Regions from separate parts of the Shinella sp. WSC3-e genome, predicted to be linked through region 2. Evidence: predicted binding sites of a transcription regulator. Region 2 holds the regulator's gene; each other region holds the start of a gene.
What was found. The regulator LexA, encoded in region 2, represses DNA repair genes until DNA is damaged. The targets are predictions, from matches to a motif close to TGTTCNNNNTGTGTTCNG.

Region 1 (4,090 bases), 160 kb from region 2:
TGGCGATCAGCATGCCGCCGTCGACGCCGAGCTGGTCGCGCACCTTCTGGAAATTGGCGATGGCCGCCGGGCTGTTCAGCGTCAGCGGGCTCATCAGGCCCGAATCGCGCGACCAGAAGGCCGGGAAGACCGGGCTGTCATAGGTGACGACGGGCACGCCGCGCGTCTCCAGCACTTCCAGGGTCTTCGGGATGTCGAGGATCGCCTTGGCCCCCGCGCAGACGACGATGACGCCGGTGCGCGACAGTTCGTCGAGGTCGGCGGAGATGTCGAAGGTCTCCTCGGCCTTGCGGTGCACGCCGCCGATGCCGCCGGTCGCGAAGACCCTGATGCCGGCGCGCGCCGCGCCGATCATTGTCGCCGCCACGGTCGTCGCGCCCGTGCGGCGCTCGGCGATCGCGAAGGCGAGGTCGGCGCGCGACAGCTTCATCGCGCCCTCGGTCTGCGCCAGCGCTTCCAGCCGCGCATCGTCGAGGCCGATATGCAGCACGCCGTCGATGACGGCGATGGTCGCCGGCACGGCGCCTTCCTCGCGGATGATGCGCTCGACGCTGCGGGCCATGTCGAGGTTGCCCGGATAGGGCATGCCGTGGGTGATGATCGTCGATTCGAGCGCGACGATCGGTGCGCCGCGGCTCTTGGCGGCGGCGACTTCGTCCGAATACTGCATCGGCAGGAGGGTGGAAACGGGTCTGGTCATGCGGTGTCCTTGCAGGAATTTCGGCAAAAAAGTCTCATGCCATCCCTTCGGCCTCCGGCACAAGGGAAAGTGCGGCCTGAAGCGCCGCCTGCGACATTTCTTCGGCGACGGCCAGCGGCGAACGCACGGTGATCGCCGCGGCGGCGACCCCGCGGCGCAGCGCCTCGCCGATATCGTGGCCGGTCATCCAGGCATCGAGGAAGCCGGCGGCGAGCGAATCGCCCGCCCCGGTGACGTCGCCGAGCGCGGGCGCCTCCGGCGGCGTGACGAGAACCGCCTTTTCCGCATCGAAGGCGACGACGCCCCGGCCGCCGCGCGTCACGACGCCGGCGCAAAGGCCGGCCGCGCGCAGCGCCTTCGGCCAGCCGGCCGGGTCCTCCGGCGCCGCGCCCGCCAGCGTGCGTGCCTCCGCCTCGTTCATGAACAGGAAGGCGAGGGCGGAGAGGCTCGCCGCAAAGCGCGGCACCTTGGCCGGCGAGATGGCGATGCCGGCGATATGCACGCCCGCGGCGCCCGCCGCCGTCGTCATCGCCGCCAGCGTCTCGGCCGGCAGGTTGGCGTCGGTGAGGATCAGCCCCGCTGCCGCGACCGCCTCGCGCATCGCCCGCTGCTGCAGGCGGCGCGGCGAGAACAGGCGGTAGAGCTCCATGTCCGCCAGCGCGATGACGAGGTTGCCGTCGCGCTCGATGATCGCCGTGTAGCTCGGCGTCGCCCGGTCGAGGAAGGTGAAGGGCGTATCCTCGACGCCTGCCGCCTCCGCCGCCGCCGCGACGATGGCACCGTCCGCATCGCCCCCGCGCGGCGAGACGAGCCGCACCGTGCGGCCGAGCCGGGCCAGGTTGCGCGCCGCATTGAAGGCGCCGCCGCCCGCTTCCACGAACCAGGCGCCGGGATTGCTCGCCCCCGGCGCCGTCTCGCCGGCGATGCGTCCGCGCCTGTCCACATGGGCGCCGCCCATCACCAGTATCGTCTTTCCCGTCATCGTCTTCCTTCATTCCCGCGAGGGACGCGATTCGCCGGCAAAAGCGAGGCGCCCGCGCGGATACATCCTTGTTCCGCCACGGCTTTCAACAGCCGTAAACGAAAAGAGAACACACGCTCGATTCACGAAATCATTCAAATGGATGAATGGACCTTGCAAAAAGAGAACAAAATGTGTACATAGCTTTCATCGACGGCTTCGTTGCCTGTCTTGCTTCAATAACCTAAAGGTGGACCAAATGGCACAGAACACTTTGCGGCTCGTAGAGGATAAAGCAGTGGATAAAAGCAAGGCACTCGAAGCGGCACTCTCCCAGATCGAGCGCTCCTTCGGCAAGGGCTCCATCATGAAGCTCGGCTCGAAGGACAGCGTCGTCGAGATCGAGACGGTGTCGACGGGCTCGCTCAGCCTCGACGTCGCGCTCGGCATCGGCGGCCTGCCCAAGGGCCGCATCATCGAGATCTACGGCCCGGAAAGCTCGGGCAAGACGACGCTGGCGCTGCAGACCATCGCCGAGGCCCAGAAGTCGGGCGGCATCTGCGCCTTCGTCGACGCCGAGCACGCGCTCGACCCGGTCTATGCCCGCAAGCTCGGCGTCGATCTCCAGAACCTGCTGATCTCGCAGCCCGACACCGGCGAACAGGCGCTCGAAATCACCGACACGCTGGTGCGCTCCGGCGCGATCGACGTGCTGGTGGTCGATTCGGTCGCCGCGCTCACGCCGCGCGCCGAAATCGAGGGCGAGATGGGCGAGAGCCTGCCGGGCCTCCAGGCGCGCCTGATGAGCCAGGCGCTGCGCAAGCTCACCGCCTCGATCTCCAAGTCGAACACGATGGTGATCTTCATCAACCAGATCCGCATGAAGATCGGCGTCGTCTACGGCTCGCCGGAAGTGACGACGGGCGGCAACGCGCTGAAGTTCTACGCCTCCGTCCGCCTCGACATCCGCCGCATCGGCGCCGTCAAGGAGCGCGACGAGGTGATCGGCAACCAGACGCGCGTCAAGGTCGTCAAGAACAAGATGGCCCCGCCCTTCAAGCAGGTCGAGTTCGACATCATGTACGGCGAGGGCGTCTCCAAGACCGGCGAGCTCATCGACCTCGGCGTCAAGGCCGGCATCGTGGAGAAGTCCGGCGCCTGGTTCTCCTACAACAGCCAGCGCCTCGGCCAGGGCCGCGAGAACGCCAAGACGTTCCTGCGCGACAATCCGGACCTCGCCCGCGAGATCGAAATGGCACTGCGCCAGAATGCCGGCCTGATCGCCGACCGCTTCCTGGAGAACGGCGGGCCGGATCCGAACGACGCCGACGACGCGGCCGGCATGTAATCGCCGCGCAACGGTTCCGCAAAAATGGGAAAGACCGGCCTCTTCTTCGCGAAAGGCCGGTTTTTTGGTGTCTGGACAGGGGCCGAGGCGGGCGATAAAAGCCTTCAGTTCTCGCGCGCGCCAAGGTTTTCGGCCTTTCCGCATCCAAGCGGCAGGCGCGGGCGGTTTCGACGGAATTCGCAAAAGGGCGGCCTTGTGGGGTCTTCCGGGCGGGCACTCCGGCCGGCGAGGCGGTTTTACCGTCGTTGCAGTGACATTGGGTGGGTGATGCGCCGGTCTTCCGGCGTGAATGGGCAGAGATGAAGGACGCGATATGAGCGGCGTGAATGAGATCCGGTCGACTTTCCTCGACTATTTCCGAAAGAACGGCCACGAGATCGTGCCGTCCAGCCCGCTCGTGCCGCGCAACGACCCGACGCTGATGTTCACCAATGCCGGCATGGTGCAGTTCAAGAACGTCTTCACGGGCCTTGAATCGCGCCCCTATTCCACCGCGACGACCGCCCAGAAGGTCGTGCGTGCCGGCGGCAAGCACAACGACCTCGACAATGTCGGCTATACCGCGCGGCACCTGACCTTCTTCGAGATGCTCGGCAACTTCTCGTTCGGCGACTACTTCAAGGAGCGCGCCATCGAGCTTGCCTGGACGCTGGTGACCAAGGGCTTCGACCTGCCGAAGGACCGGCTGCTCGTGACCGTCTATTCCGAGGACGAGGAGGCGGCGGTCCTCTGGAGGAAGATCGCCGGCCTGTCCGACGACCGGATCATCCGCATTCCGACCTCCGACAATTTCTGGCAGATGGGGGACACCGGCCCCTGCGGACCCTGTTCGGAAATCTTCATCGACCAGGGCGAGCACGTCTGGGGCGGCCCGCCCGGCTCGCCCGAGGAGGACGGCGACCGGTTCCTCGAATTCTGGAACCTCGTCTTCATGCAGTTCGACCAGACGGCGCCCGGCGAGCGCAGCCTTTTGCCGCGCCCCTCGATCGACACCGGCATGGGCCTCGAGCGCATGGCCTGCATCCTGCAGGGCGTCCAGAGCGTCTTCGAGACCGACCTTTTCCGCACGCTGATCTCGGCC
Region 2 (4,090 bases):
TGCCGGCGCTGCGCAAGGATTTCATGTTCGACAGCTACCAGGTGCTGGAGGCGCGCGCCTGGGGCGCGGACTGCATCCTCCTCATCATGGCCTCGCTCGGCGACGACGACGCGAAGAGGCTGGAGGACGCCGCCTTCTCGCTCGGCATGGACGTGCTGATCGAGGTGCACGACGCGCCGGAAATGGAGCGCGCGCTGAAGCTCAAGTCCAAGCTCGTCGGCATCAACAACCGCAACCTGCGCACCTTCGAGGTGGATCTCGCCGTGTCGGAAAAGCTCGCCGGCATGGTGCCCGAGGACCGGCTGCTGGTCGGCGAGAGCGGCATCTTCACCCATGCGGATTGCGAACGGCTCGGCAAGGCCGGCATCTCCACCTTCCTCGTCGGCGAGAGCCTGATGCGCAAGGACGACGTGGCGGCCGCGACGCGCGAGCTCCTGACCGGCTCCGCCGGCATGCTGGCGGCGGAATGATGGCGGTCGCGCAATGACGGGCGAGGCCCGCACGCTCACCCATATCGACGCCGCCGGGCAAGCCAGCATGGTGGATGTCGGCGACAAGGCCGAGACGGTGCGCGTTGCAAGAGCCGAAGGCTTCGTCCGCATGGCGCCGGCGACGCTGGAGCTCATCCTTAGCGGCAATGCCAAGAAGGGCGACGTGATCGGCACGGCGCGCCTTGCCGGCATCATGGCCGCCAAGCAGACCGCGAGCCTCATCCCGCTCTGCCATCCGTTGATGCTGACCAAGGTGGCCGTGGAGGTCTTCGAGGACCGCGCCCTGCCGGGCCTGCGCGTCGAGGCGATGGCCAAGCTCACCGGCCGCACCGGCGTCGAGATGGAAGCGCTCACCGCCGTCAGCGTCGCCTGCCTCACCATCTACGACATGGCCAAGGCCGCTGACCGCGAAATGGAGATAAGCGGCATCCGCCTCGTCGAAAAATCCGGCGGACGCTCCGGCGACTACCGGCGCGGAGACGCCGGCTGATGTCCCTCCTCAGCGTCGCGGACGCCCTCGACCGCCTGCTTTCCGCCGCCCGGCCGACGCGGCGGACGGAGACGGTTGGGCTGCACGAGGCCGACGGCCGCGTGCTCGCCGAAGACATCGCCGCACGGCTGACGCAGCCGCCCTTCGACAATTCCGCCATGGACGGCTATGCGGTGCGCCATGCGGACATCGCCGTGCTCGGCTCCGTCCTGTCGGTCGTCGGCCTCTCCTCGGCCGGCCATGCCTTCGAGGGCATCGCGGCGCCCGGCGAGGCGGTGCGCATCTTCACCGGCGCCCCGCTGCCGGCCTTCGCCGATACCGTTCTGCTGCAGGAAGATGCCGCGGTGCTGGAAGACGGCCGCATCCGCACCACCTTCCTCACCCCGAAGGGCCGCCACATCCGTCCCCGCGGCCAGGATTTCTCCGAGGGCGAGGTCGTCCTGAAGGCCGGCGACGTGCTCGATGCCGGCCGGCTGACCGTGGCGGCGGCGATGAACCACCCCGTCTTGCCGGTCTATGCCCGCCCCCGCATCGCCCTGCTCGCCACCGGCGACGAGCTCGTGCCGCCCGGCACGCCGCCCGGCGCCAGCCAGATCATCGCCTCCAACACCTACGGCGTCGCCGCCCTCGCCCGGGAGGCCGGCGCGGAGGTGATCGACCTCGGCATCGTTCGCGACGACAGGCAGGCGCTGCTGGAGGCCGTTCGCCACGCGCTGACGCAGGATATCGACGTGCTCGTCACGCTCGGCGGCGCCTCCGTCGGGGATTTCGACCTCGTGCAGCCCGTGCTCGGCGAGGCGGGCATGGAACTCGATTTCTGGCGCATCGCCATGCGCCCGGGAAAACCCCTGATGGTCGGCCGCCTCGGCGCGGTCCAGGTGGTGGGCCTGCCCGGCAATCCCGTTTCGAGCCTCGTCTGCTCGCATCTCTTCCTCGCTCCCCTCGTGCGCCGTCTCGCCCGCCTGCCGGCGAAAGACCGGCAACATCCGGCCGTCGCCGCCGTGCCGCTCAAGGAGAACGACCACCGGCAGGACTATGTCCGCGCGCGCATCGCCCGCGGCCCCGCCGGCGAACTGCTCGTCACGCCCCTCGACAAGCAGGATTCCTCGATGATGAAGGCGTTCGCCGTCTCCGAAGGCCTGCTCGTCCGCCCGCCCCACGCCCCGGCGGCCCCGGCGGGCACGCCCTGCACGGTTCTTCTGCTGCGCGAACCTGCCGCCTGAACAGTACTATTATTGTTTCAGCAACCCCTTGCGGAACACATATGGAACAGATAGTGTCTGTTCTGGATTTGTTTCACACGATTCTCGGTGGAGGGGCCATGCTCACGCGCAAACAACAGGAACTTCTCCTGTTCATTCATGAACGGATGAAGGAGTCCGGCATTCCCCCCTCCTTCGACGAGATGAAGGATGCGCTGGATCTCGCCTCCAAGTCCGGCATCCACCGCCTCATCACGGCGCTGGAGGAGCGCGGCTTCATCCGGCGCCTGCCCAACCGGGCCCGCGCGCTGGAGGTGATCAAGCTTCCCGAGGCCTATACCCAGAGCCTGCAGCCGCGCCGCGGCTTTTCGCCGGCGGTCATCGAGGGCAGCCGCGGCAAGCAGGCCCCGGCCGCCGCCCCGCCGCAGCGCACGCCGATCGCGGAGATCCCGTCTTCCGTCTCCGTACCGGTCATGGGCCGCATCGCCGCCGGCGTGCCGATCTCCGCCATCCAGAACAACACGCATGACATCACCGTGCCGGCCGAGATGATCGGCAACGGTGAGCACTATGCGCTGGAGGTCAAGGGCGACTCGATGATCGAGGCCGGCATTCTCGACGGCGACACGGTCATCATCCGCAATGCCAGCAGCGCCAATCCCGGTGAAATCATCGTGGCGCTTGTCGACGACGAGGAGGCGACCTTGAAGCGCTTCCGCCGCAAGGGCGCGTCCATCGCGCTCGAAGCGGCAAACCCAGCCTACGAGACCCGCATCTTCGGGCCGGACCGCGTGAAGATCCAGGGCAAGCTGGTCGGCCTCATCCGCCGCTACAACTGATCCTTCGGAAGATCGAAGGTGCCGGTGCGCCAGTCATAGGTGCGATGGCGGGACCACGGCCGGGCTAAGCTTTCGACGGCCGGCGTGATGTCGGCCCCGGAGAGAGCGCCGGATGCGCCTTCAGGATCCGGCCGGATCTCGAGGGCGCCGGTTCGCCTCAGATGACGCGCCGTCACCAGGCGGGCGCCCGAACGGCAGACCTCCAGCCGGAGGGCAAAGGGAACGACGACGAGATCGGCGGCGTCGCAGGCCGTGCCCAGGAAGGCGACGTCGTCCAGGGTGACGATCCGCCAGCCGCTCGGCGAGACGGCGGCGCAGAATGCCTTTGCCTCGCAAACGAAATTGTCGCCCTCTCTCGCCGCCGTGAAAGCCGCGGCCATGGCGTCCCTCGCCTTTTGCCGGTCGGCCTTGCGCCGGGGCCGTTTCCGGTCTCCGGTTGCACCGGAGGGCTCGCCCGCGTCCTCGATAGTCAATCCCGCGCTCCGGCGGATGTCCGGTTTTGCAAGATCGCCGAGCCGGAGGGCGCGCCGCCACTGCGCATAGATGAAGTCCGGCGGCCGCGCACGGTTCGTCGCGACGGTTTCGCCATGAAGGATGGCGACGAGGCGGCCGTCCTCCGACACCAGCGCCTCCGGCGCATCGCGTCCGGCCGGCCAGCAGGCGATGGCGAGGCCGAGGCCGACAAGCAACGTTCCCGCATGGCGCAGCCGCGTGCGCAGGATGCAGACAAGGCCGCCGCCGAGGCCGACCAGAAGGAAGGCGGCGGGCGCAATGCGGCCGGTGACGATCTCGCCCTTCCAGTTCGCGACCCATGTCGAAAGGGCGATCATCCACTCGATGCCCTTGCCCATGATCGCGAAGGGCACCGCATCGAGGCCAAGGGGCATCAAGAGCACGGCGACGAGACCGAAGGGCATGACGACGGCGCTGATGACGGGCATGGCGAGCAGGTTGCCGGCCAGCCCGTAGGCCGGGATGCGGTGGAAGTGGCCGATGGAATAGATCAGGGTCGAGAACCCGCCGATCAGCGAGGACAGCATGAGCCCGCCGAAGAAGCGGCCGAGCGCG
Region 3 (4,090 bases), 1.9 Mb from region 2:
CGCTGCCTTCTTCCCGAAAACTCACGCCGCCGCGGAGAGCCGCTCGCCGGCGATGCGATAGGAAATCGCCTCCGCCAGATGGATGCGGCCGACGACCGGCGCCTCGTCGAGATCGGCGAGCGTGCGGGCGACCTTGAGGATGCGATGGTAGCCGCGCGCGGAAAAATGCATCTTCTCCGCCGCATCGCGCAGGAGCTGGAGACCGCCGGGATCGGGCTCCGCCACCTTTTCGACGAGCGCGGTCGAGGCGCGCGCATTGCTGGTGACGGAAGCCATGCCGAGCCGGGCGAAACGGTCGATCTGCAGGGCACGGGCACGGGCGACGCGGCGGGCGACGGTCTCGCTGGCCTCGGCGGCCATCGGGCGGATGAGGTCCGTCGCGGAGACGGCCGGCACGTCGATGCGGATATCGATGCGATCCATCAGCGGGCCGGAAATGCGGGCCTGGTAGTCGCTCATGCAGCGCGGGCCGCGGGCGCAGGTCCGGCCGGGTTCGCCCGCCATGCCGCAGCGGCAGGGGTTCATCGCCGCAACGAGCTGCATGGCGGCGGGATAGCTCACCCGGTGGTTCGCCCGGGCGATGATGCATTCCCCGGTCTCGAGCGGCTGGCGCAGCGCATCGAGCGCCTGGGGCGAGAATTCCGGCAGCTCGTCGAGGAAGAGCACGCCGTTATGGGCCAGCGAGACCTCGCCCGGCCTTGCCCGCGACCCGCCGCCGACGAGCGCGGCCATGGTGGCGGAATGATGCGGCGCGCGGAAGGGCCGGCGATCCGACAGCCGGCCGCCGGAAAGCTGGCCGGCGATGGAATGGATCATCGAGACCTCCAGCAGCTCCCGCGGCGAGAGCGGCGGCAGGATGGCGGCAAGGCGCGCGGCCAGCATGGACTTTCCCGAGCCCGGCGGGCCGACCATCAGGAGATTATGGTTGCCGGCCGCCGCCACTTCCAGCGCCCGCTTGGCGCTTTCCTGGCCGCGGATATCGGCAAGGTCCGGCAGGTCCGCGGCTGCCGCCCGGATTGCCGGCGCCGGCCGGGACAGGACCTGCGTTCCCTTGAAATGATTGGCGAGCGCAATCAGGCTGCGCGGCGCCAGGATATCGAGGCCGCTGCCGGCCCAGGCGGCTTCCGCGCCGTTTTCCGCCGGACAGATCAGCCCCTTGCCGAGCGCGTTCGCCCCCATGGCGGCGGGCAGCGCCCCGGCGACGGCGGCGATCGTCCCGTCGAGGTTCAGCTCACCGATGACGACATAGTCCTCCAGCGCATCGCCCGGCACGGCGCCGAGCGCCATCATCAGGCCGAGCGCGATGGCAAGGTCGTAGTGGCTGCCTTCCTTCGGCAGGTCCGCCGGGGCGAGATTGACCGTCACGCGCTTCGGCGGCAGCGAAAGGCCGGAGGCATGCAGGGCCGCCTGCACCCGCTCGCGGCTTTCGGCGACCGCCTTGTCCGGCAGGCCGACGATCTGCATGCCCACCTTGCCGGGCGCCACCATGACCTGCACGTCGACGGGCACGCCCTCGATGCCCTGGAATGCGATCGTCCCGACCCGCGCCACCATGATTGCCTCCGCCCGTTCCCGCGGCGCTGCGCCATTCTCGGCGCAAGGCTACCGCGACACGTTTTCGCCGAAAACGTCCCCTGCACCCGCCCCTGGGTTGCATCTGCAAATCTGGCATGGAATCCGGAATGAAACAAGAACAATCATAGAACTTGCGAGAGAATTTTCCGCGCGCCGGTTGCAGCCGGTTGCATTTGCGGAACGAAGGCGGGACGTTCGCGAACGGAACGTCCCGCAAAACCCTTCGAGGCGGGCCGCAAGACGCTCAGCGCTTGCTTTCGATGGCGTCCCACAGCAGGGCGGAGATGTCGGCGCCGCCGAATTTCCTGACTTCCCGGATGCCGGTCGGGGAGGTCACGTTGATCTCGGTCATGTAGTCGCCGATGACGTCGATGCCGACGAAGAGGAAGCCGCGCTCGCGCAGCGCCGGGCCGATGCGGGTGCAGATCTCCTTTTCGCGGGCCGTCAGCTCGGTCGGCTCCGGGCGGCCGCCGGCATGCATGTTGGAGCGGGCGTCGTGTTCGGCAGGCACGCGGTTGATGGCGCCGACCGGCTCGCCGTCGACGAGCAGGATGCGCTTGTCGCCCTTGCGCACGTCCGGCAGGTATTGCTGGGCGATGAAGGGTTCGCGGAACATCTGGCCGAACATTTCGAGCAGCGAGGAAAGGTTGCGGTCGTCCTTGGTGGAATGGAAGACGCCGGCACCGCCATTGCCGTAGAGCGGCTTCAGGATCATGTCGCCCATCTCCTCGCGGAAACGGCGGATTTCGGCGGGATCGCGCGTGATCAGCGTTGCCGGCATGAGGTCGGCGAATTCGGTGACGAAGATCTTCTCCGGCGAGTTGCGCACCCAGGCGGGGTCGTTGACGACAAGCGTCCTGGGGTGGATGCGCTCCAGGAGATGCGTCGAGGTGATGTAGGACATGTCGAAGGGCGGGTCCTGGCGCAGGAGCACCACGTCCATCGTCGAGAGGTCGACGCGCTCGGGCGTGCCGAGCGTATAGTGATCGCCCTTGACGTCGCGCAGTTCCATCGGCTCGACGGCGGCATAGACCTTGCCGTCGCGCAGGCTGAGGCGGTCGGGCGTGTAGTGGAACAGCCTGTAGCCCCGGTTCTGCGCCTCCAGGCTCATGGCGAAGGTGGAATCGCCGGCGATGTTGATGGTCGACACATGGTCCATCTGGACCGCGACGTTCTTGATCTTTGCCATGAAAAGTCCCCTCAGGAATGCCCGACACATTTAGGGTGCGGGCGGCGCGATGGCAACGGGCCTCGCGCGGGGTCAGGCGAAGCCGTCGATCCGGCAGGTGATGAGGTCGTGGTCGGAGAGCGGACGGCCGGAAGGATCGAGCGAGGGCACGATGCGCGTATCGGAAACCGCAAGGCCGCGCGAGAAGAACCAGTCGAGCTTCATGGCCCGTTCCGGCCAGCGCGTGATGAGGCTCGGGCGTGTCGTCATCCTGTCCAGCGGACCGCCATGGCGGGTGAAGCCGCGCTCGGCCGCGCGGGCGAAAAGCCCTTCCGCCTCGAAGTCGCCGCCGGCATGGTTGCCGGTGTTGAGATCACCGCCGATGAGGACGGGGTGGCCGGGGAAGGCCGCATCGAGGGCGTCGATAAGGCCGACCATCTGGCGCTCGCGATAGGCGGCCGTGGTGGCGCTTTCGAAATGGGTGGAGACGAGAACGAGCGGGCCGGCCTCCGTGTTGACGACGGCGCCGACCGCCATGCGCTCGCCGAGGCGCGGCTGGTCGGCCTCGCCCATGAACCAGAGGCGCTCGCCCTCCAGCCGCAGCAGGAAGGCCGCGTGCAGCGGCACGGTGGCCATGAGGCCGTTGCCGTGCAGGCCGCGGCGGTTGAACCGGTCCCTGCAGAATTCCAGCTCCGTATCCGAGCCGAGGCCGAGCTCGATGAACTCGACGCCGTAGAGATAGGCCATGCCGAGATCGCCGGCGACCTCGGCCGTGGTGTGGCGCTGGCGCGTGCGGGCCATGCCGTCGTCCATCTCGGAGAGCAGAACGATCTCGGCACCGGTGGCGCCGAGATGTTCGGCGCTTTCGAGCGGGAAGAGGCAGCGTTCGAGGTTCCAGGCGGCGACGGTGAAGGGAAAGGGCAGCGGTTCGGCGCGTTCGGCCCGGCCGCCCTTCTCCACCGCGTTCATGCAGGCAAGCTGCGCCATGCGGGCATCGTGCGCGGAGATGGATTTTTCGAGATCGGCTATCGCCATGCGCTCCGCCGGAGTAGGGGCGGTCAGTCTGTCGACGGTGGTGCGGATCATGATGCGGCGGCCTCCAGCACCGGCAGGCCGGCGGCAAGGGTTTCCAGGCGGTCTTCGCCCGGCCAGTCGATCCGCCGGCCGCTGGCGCTGTCGAAGAAATGCAGCCGCGACGGCGCGACCGAGAGCGAGACGGTTTCCGGCAGCGGGTTTTCCGAGGAGACAGCGGCGACGAGCGGCTGATCGCCGACAAGGCCGTGCACGAGGCGCTGGGCCCCCAGTTCCTCGACATAATCGACCCGGAAGGGCAGGCTGCCCTCCCCC

Region 1: the regulator LexA is predicted to act here: its motif matches at 1,845-1,862, upstream of recA (recombinase RecA).
Region 3: the regulator LexA is predicted to act here: its motif matches at 1,690-1,707, upstream of AABF56_RS20655 (YifB family Mg chelatase-like AAA ATPase).

What each region holds. Positions count from the first base shown of each region.
Region 1 is NZ_OZ000530.1:1,548,972-1,553,061, reverse strand. Features, by position in the region: gene AABF56_RS07875 (pseudouridine-5'-phosphate glycosidase) at 1-700, opposite strand, end outside; gene AABF56_RS07870 (carbohydrate kinase family protein) at 735-1,682, opposite strand; gene recA (recombinase RecA) at 1,921-3,009, shown strand; gene alaS (alanine--tRNA ligase) at 3,323-4,090, shown strand, end outside.
Region 2 is NZ_OZ000530.1:1,391,080-1,395,169, reverse strand. Features, by position in the region: gene trpC (indole-3-glycerol phosphate synthase TrpC) at 1-470, shown strand, start outside; gene moaC (cyclic pyranopterin monophosphate synthase MoaC) at 484-981, shown strand; gene AABF56_RS07095 (molybdopterin molybdotransferase MoeA) at 981-2,204, shown strand; gene lexA (transcriptional repressor LexA) at 2,303-3,022, shown strand; gene AABF56_RS07085 (ComEC/Rec2 family competence protein) at 3,013-4,090, opposite strand, start outside.
Region 3 is NZ_OZ000530.1:4,207,002-4,211,091, reverse strand. Features, by position in the region: gene AABF56_RS20655 (YifB family Mg chelatase-like AAA ATPase) at 22-1,554, opposite strand; gene gshB (glutathione synthase) at 1,820-2,764, opposite strand; gene AABF56_RS20645 (endonuclease/exonuclease/phosphatase family protein) at 2,837-3,829, opposite strand; gene AABF56_RS20640 (sn-glycerol-3-phosphate import ATP-binding protein UgpC) at 3,826-4,090, opposite strand, start outside.